Regions from separate parts of the Bacillus sp. FSL H8-0534 genome, predicted to be linked through region 2. Evidence: riboswitches for the same ligand, from Rfam matches in the RefSeq annotation. Region 2 holds a riboswitch; each other region holds the start of a gene.
What was found. Region 2 has a riboswitch for thiamine pyrophosphate ahead of thiC (phosphomethylpyrimidine synthase ThiC). Riboswitches for the same ligand answer to the same signal wherever they lie in the genome.

Region 1 (2,273 bases), 1.1 Mb from region 2:
AATAAAGGACACTCGCTGCCGCATACCACCTGATAAATCTTTCGGATATTTGTTCTCGTATCCTTGTAAACCAAATTGTTCTAACAGGTCTTTTGCCTTTACATGTGCTTCTTTTTTCTTTATCCCCTGGCACTCTAACGGCAGTGCTGCATTTTCAATAATTGTTCTCCATGGCAGAAGCATATCTTTTTGTGGCATATATCCTACAGGATGACTCGAGGTTTCTGTAAGTTGAATCGTTCCAGCCGTCGGTTCTTCTAATCCTGTAATTAAACGAAACAATGTACTTTTGCCACAGCCACTCGGTCCAATGATGCTAACAAACTCTTTTTCTTGCACGAAAGCATCCAGACCCTTTATAATTGGCTTTTCATCATAATGAAAGGAAACATTATGAAACTGTAGTATGCTCTTGCTCCTCAAAACCCCACATCTCCTTACGATACGCCATATCCCAGAATAAATACTCAAAGCGGCTAGAATATAAGAAAACCTCTTCTAATTTGTCTAACTCTTGTTCAGACTTTCCTTCAGCTAGTTCATTTAATAAATCCATTAGCCAAATGCAAAGTTTTCCATACTCTTCTGAGCTATATCCTTGAATCCACTCCCCAAAGAACTCATGATCCCTTGCTCCTGGAATATCATTTAAACGCTTTCCAATTTCCCAGTAGCTCCACATACATGGAAGCAGAGCCGCAATTAACTCTGCAAGCGTACCATTTTGAGATACTGACATCATATAGTTTGTATACGCTAAATTTTTAGCAGATGGTTTTGCCTCTTCCATCTCTTGTACAGAAATACCAAGGCGTTTTGCATACTGTTTATGGATCGTCATTTCTCCATTTAAAATGCCGTCTATTTGTTCTGCAAATTTTGCCATAACTTGCGGATTAGTCGCTTTCACAACTCCAATTGCATATAATTTTGCATAATCTAGTAAATATAAATAATCTTGTATGATGTAATATTGGAATTTATCCTTTTCTAATGTACCGTCCCCCATCCCAGTTACAAATGGGTGATTATGACTTTTTTCCCAAACAGGCTGTACTGTCTCAAATAATCTCTCACAAAACTTCATTTATATTTCCCCTTCCTTTATATCAATTTATTCAAATAAAAAACCACTCCTCTATAAGAAGTGGTTACATCAAATAAAAATACATTTATTCGTTGCTCCACTTCCCTACGCTAGCATAATCTAGATCAGGTCTGTAAGGGTTAAGGATTATTCCTCTCTCAGCACATAAAGCACCCCTAGTGGTTTCTACTATAAAATTGTCAAATAAAAAAGCCCTGTTTCTTTACGCAAAGAAACAGGGACTTACTGTTAATGTCCGAATTGCTTCCCTACGCTAGCATAATCTAGATCAGGTAATAAAGGATCAAAGACTCTCGGCCTTACTCTCAGCTGGCAACACCAACTCTCCTAGCACAATATGAAATTACCATAGTCAGTATAACACTGTCATCCATCATCAGCAACTGTTTTAACTTATCCCAATCCTATTTACGAGCCATGAATCCAATACAAAGTAAGAATTCTTTACATCAAAGTTCTACTTATATAAAATATGAAAAATAAATATATATATCCATTTTGATTTTCCAACATATAAGTCGCGGCTATGAAGAATAAAAGGTGACCTGTACTCATTTTCTCTTTTTGTTTAACTTAGTACGGGGTAGGAAAAGGATCTAACCGCTTCTATGCAAGGTCGGATGCTCTCTCCCTCCTAAAAAGAAAGCTTTTCTGTCAGTTTTTCAATTTAGATTTATATATCTATTCAGAAAATATCAATTATCTTTAATCCATATTATAATGATTATTAATCTGTTATTCTTTTAATATATTTCGATTCCATTAAAAAATTGTTATTTTTCTCATTTCATATTACAGTTATATGAATAATGCACAAAATATTATATCTTTATACTATAATAGGGAATGTATTAACACATCTATGGGGGGCTAATATTAGATGAAACAGAAAGCTACAGCTTTAACGGCAACTACTGTCGCAGTCGCATCTCTACTTCCATCCATAACTCAAGTAGATACACGTACTATAGCAGCTCAAGAATTGCCTACACAAGACACTAAATATATAAAACCGAATCTAAAAATATTATATTCGAATAATAAAATAAAAGCAAGGAATAATGCTAACTCCGTAAAAAATACAAATATTTCTACATCTACTAAACGGAAAAACAGTTATATTGTAAATGTTGGTGATCAAGTTCAGATTGGGGAATTGTTAGGA
Region 2 (2,273 bases):
TTCATCCTCGAATAAATACCCTTCCAAGTTTATTGATCCCTCTATAAATAAGTATGCTGATGAAAAGAATAAAAATTGCAAAGAATTCTTCGCCTGCGTCCTCATCTTTCCAGTGAACTTCAAACAGCCAACCGATTCCGTAATTTGCAGTAATCCAGATAGAAAATAATGTCCAAAAATGCATCCAACTTCCCCAAAACAGAGCAGAAAAGAAGGCTATAATTGACGAGCCTCCAAACCAGAGGACAAAAATGATACATATTGCGAAAAACGTAAATCGGAAGATAGATCCCAAACAACCCATTATAATTTCACTCCTGATCTAAACTTTACTTTACATATGTGAATAAATAATATGACTAACTTTTTAGGTGTTCTGATTTTAGCTGAACATGGGTAAGTTTTGACCCCCACCTCAAAATTCAGTGGAAACAAAGAAGTTAGGTGGGAGATGAACTGCCTGTAAAAGCCCGATTGGTCGGGTTAATAATCAGTGGTTCAATAGGGAGTATCGACTAGCAGATAAAAAACGACATGTAAAAATTGTACTTCATGCCTTTGCATTTTTCTGATTATCGTGTATGATGGGAAAGTATTGAAAATTAAATCAGTGATAAACTAGGGGTGCCCAAGAGAAGCGTGGGCTGAGAGAGAAGTGCGAGAACTTCTTAACCCTCTGGACCTGATCTGGCTCGTACCAGCGTAGGGAAGTTAACGGCTTTACATAACTATGTCTTTATGAGCCAGGTCCTTGTTTTACTATGGACCTGGCTCTTTTTATTTTGGCATGCGCTGGTCACTAGTTCTTGTCCTTTTCACAAGTAAAGCGAAAGCGGCTCGGTCAGAATGGGAGGGGATGGAGCTTCAGCTGAAGAGGCGAAGCCACCGATCATTCTAGCTGCTGAAGCGGGAATCGAATTGCCCAGAAGGTGGCCCGAGATTCTGAGCAAGTTCGATTTGCCTGAAATGATAAAGGGGAGGAAACACAAATTATGAAGCAATCTGTTTCAGCTGAGCAAATTGAATTGAAGTCGAGTTTACCAGGAAGTCAGAAAGTCTATGTGGATGGCCCGCGTGAAGGTATGAAAGTACCAATGCGTGAGATTGAGCAAAGTGATACAAACGGTGTACCAAATCCGCCGATTCGCGTGTATGATACAAGTGGTCCGTACACAGACCCTGAGTACAAAGTAGAGCTGGAAAAAGGAATTCCAACACCTCGCCGTGCTTGGAGTGTTGACCGTGGAGATGTAGAAGAGTATGAAGGACGTGAAATTAAACCGGAAGATGATGGCGTGAAGGCTGCTTCTCAGCATACACCTGTGTTCCCGCAGATGGATCGTAAACCACTTCGTGCAAAAAAGGGCGCAAATGTAACGCAAATGCACTATGCACGTAACGGTATCATTACATCTGAGATGGAATATGTTGCGATTCGTGAAGGTGTAGAGCCTGAGTTTGTTCGTAAAGAAATCGCAGAAGGACGTGCGATTTTACCAGCAAACATTAACCACCCAGAAGCAGAACCGATGATTATCGGACGCAATTTCCACGTGAAAGTAAATGCGAATATCGGTAACTCTGCAGTTTCTTCTTCTATCGCGGAAGAAGTAGAGAAGATGACATGGGCAACGCGCTGGGGTGCAGATACAATTATGGACCTATCAACAGGGAAAAATATTCATACGACTCGTGAATGGATTATTCGTAATGCTCCTGTACCAGTTGGAACAGTGCCGATTTATCAAGCGCTAGAAAAAGTAAATGGTATTGCTGAAGATTTAACTTGGGAAGTATACCGTGACACGTTAATTGAACAAGCGGAGCAAGGTGTGGATTACTTTACAATTCATGCAGGTGTACTACTTCGTTACATTCCAATTACAGCAAAACGTACGACAGGAATTGTTTCGCGCGGTGGTTCTATTATGGCGCAGTGGTGTTTATTCCATCATAAAGAAAACTTCTTATACACTCACTTTGAAGAAATTTGTGAAATTATGAAACAATATGATGTTTCCTTCTCTCTTGGAGATGGATTACGTCCAGGTTCGATTGCAGATGCGAATGATGAAGCGCAATTCTCTGAGCTTGAAACGCTTGGTGAGTTAACAAAAATTGCTTGGAAGCATGATGTTCAAGTTATGATTGAAGGACCAGGGCATGTACCAATGCATTTAATTAAAGAAAATATGGATAAAGAACTTGATATTTGCCAAGGCGCACCATTTTATACACTTGGACCTTTAACAACGGATATTGCACCGGGGTAT
Region 3 (2,273 bases), 750 kb from region 2:
TCGTCTTTGCTACATATAAACCAGTATGGTTTGTATTCGGGAACCAGTCTAAAACAACTTTTACTTTCTTTTCTTTATCTGCGCTCTCTTCTTTCTTCGCCGCATTACAGCCAACAACACCAGCTGCAAGTATTGCAGCTAGCATCACTTTTAAGCCTTTTTTCATTTTCTGTCGTCCTTTCTGTATATCCATGGTGCTGTTAGTCTTGCCATAAATTCTACGATAAAATACAAGAGCAATGTCACCATGACAATAATTGCTGCAATACCAAATACACGAGCTGTTAAAAAGGATTTTGTTGCACGAGTAAGCATAACACCTAATCCCTCGCTCGCACCAAGCCACTCCCCGATAATTGCTCCCATCACGCTATATGTAACCGCAATTTTTAATCCAGAGAAAAAATATGGAAGCACGGCAGGGAATTTTACCTTCTGATAGATTTGCCATTTTGTCGCACGCATTGTTTGCAGCAACTTGAGCATGTTTTTATCTACTGTTTGAAAACCTTCTAAAATACTAAGAGCAATTGGAAAGAAACAAACAAGAATAACGACCATCACCTTTGGGAGCATTCCATATCCAAACCAAATAATAAATAGAGGGGCTAGTACGACAATCGGAATGGTTTGTGAAATAACGAGTAACGGATTAATTAACACACGAAATAACGGAATCACATCCATAATAATTGCAATACTCGTTCCAAGTAAAATCGCAAAGAATAATCCGATGATAACTTCTTGTAGTGTTTGCATTGTATTTGGCAACAATAAATCTTTCATTCCAATGAGTTCCTGTACAATAGTAGAAGGCTTGGGTAAAATCCACGGTTCAATTCGAAATAATGAAACAGATCCTTCCCATATAGAAATGAGAAGGATTAGCCAAATCATTGTAATTGTTATGTTAGATCGTTTCTGGTTTTTCATATTCATCACGGTACTTCCAAACTTTCTCATCAATCGTTACACCTGTACTTGGACGATAATGAATTTTAATAGAAGTAATAACCTCTTCTGCTCCAGCATCAACACAAGCTTGTTGTGCACGCTTAATGACATCAAGAAGCACGTCTAATTCTCCTTCTAGTGTTGTTTCCATCGCACCTACTTCATAACGAACACCCGATTGTTGTACGACTTCAATTGCTTTATCAACAACGGCATACACATCTTTCGTTTTTGCTTGTGGTACGACTGAAAATGAAATTGTAACTTGTTGTGACATCCGAAAATCCCCCTTGCAAAATATGTTCTGTAAAAAGAAAAGGCTTTCCTACAAAATACGTAGGAAAGCCTTGTATGCAAGTTATTATACAATAACATCTGCTTACATCACTTTAAGTAACTCCCTACGCTGGCATTATCCAGATCAGGTTGAGGGTCGATGCTTACTTACATCCTCTCAGCCAATTGGCTCCCCGGTCTTAATTCGTTTTCATTGTAGCATGATTTATTTTTTCAAACAAACAAATCTACATTTTTTCATAATATGATACCGCTCATAATCTATTGTTCATATATTTTATACTATATTTTCAAAGAAGCTGGTGCCTCAAAACTTGGTAAATGGCATTTTTGGCTCTTACATATCGGACTACCGATTATAATGATTGCACTTGCTCTTGAGATTTATGGCTACCATGCAGCTATACCTTTTGTTGCTGGTGGAAGTATTCTTGTTGTTCTTGCTATTATCATTTTTGCTATTAATATTTTCACACAAATTAAAGAATCTCTAAAATAAGTCTATTTCATAAGAAAAAAGCAGAAACAGATGAATTCGTTTCTGCTTTTTTCTTTGCAACACATTCACTATACGTCCATTATTTCTTATTTATATATTAAATTAAAGTAATTGTTTTTCCAAAATAATGTCACAAAATATAGTGAATGTTACATTTTATGTGTTATATAATAAAAAGGTTGATTTAACAGGTCTTTATTTGAATAATTTAATAATTATCATTCAAATTAAATTATTCAAAAATATCTTACCATATAAATTTTGGAGGTAGTTTATCATGTTTTGGCTACAATTTCTTACCTTATTACTCTGCATTTTTATCGGTGCACGCCTTGGTGGAGTTGGACTAGGGGTAATGGGTGGCGTTGGTATGGCAATACTTGTATTCGTATTCCATTTACAACCTACAGCTCCTCCTATTGACGTTATGCTGATGATTTTAGCAGTCATTACAGCTGCAGGTGCCTTACAAGCTGCAGGTGGAATGGATTACCTTGTTCATCTTGCAGAAAAAGCACTTCGT

Region 1: another riboswitch for thiamine pyrophosphate. It lies ahead of tenA (thiaminase II); the one in region 2 lies ahead of thiC (phosphomethylpyrimidine synthase ThiC).
Region 3: another riboswitch for thiamine pyrophosphate. It lies ahead of MHH71_RS13820 (MTH1187 family thiamine-binding protein); the one in region 2 lies ahead of thiC (phosphomethylpyrimidine synthase ThiC).

The regions. Positions count from the first base shown of each region.
Region 1 covers NZ_JBBOUC010000001.1:2,363,260-2,365,532, forward strand. Annotated here, with positions in the region: gene MHH71_RS12155 (ABC transporter ATP-binding protein) at 1-423, opposite strand, end outside; gene tenA (thiaminase II) at 392-1,087, opposite strand; TPP riboswitch at 1,173-1,275, opposite strand; TPP riboswitch at 1,337-1,447, opposite strand; gene MHH71_RS12165 (M23 family metallopeptidase) at 1,989-2,273, shown strand, end outside.
Region 2 covers NZ_JBBOUC010000001.1:3,445,157-3,447,429, forward strand. Annotated here, with positions in the region: gene MHH71_RS17560 (hypothetical protein) at 2-184, opposite strand; TPP riboswitch at 611-726, shown strand; gene thiC (phosphomethylpyrimidine synthase ThiC) at 993-2,273, shown strand, end outside.
Region 3 covers NZ_JBBOUC010000001.1:2,693,010-2,695,282, forward strand. Annotated here, with positions in the region: gene MHH71_RS13810 (ABC transporter substrate-binding protein) at 1-166, opposite strand, end outside; gene MHH71_RS13815 (ABC transporter permease) at 163-939, opposite strand; gene MHH71_RS13820 (MTH1187 family thiamine-binding protein) at 911-1,231, opposite strand; TPP riboswitch at 1,336-1,437, opposite strand; gene MHH71_RS13825 (hypothetical protein) at 1,613-1,750, shown strand; gene MHH71_RS13830 (anaerobic C4-dicarboxylate transporter family protein) at 2,028-2,273, shown strand, end outside.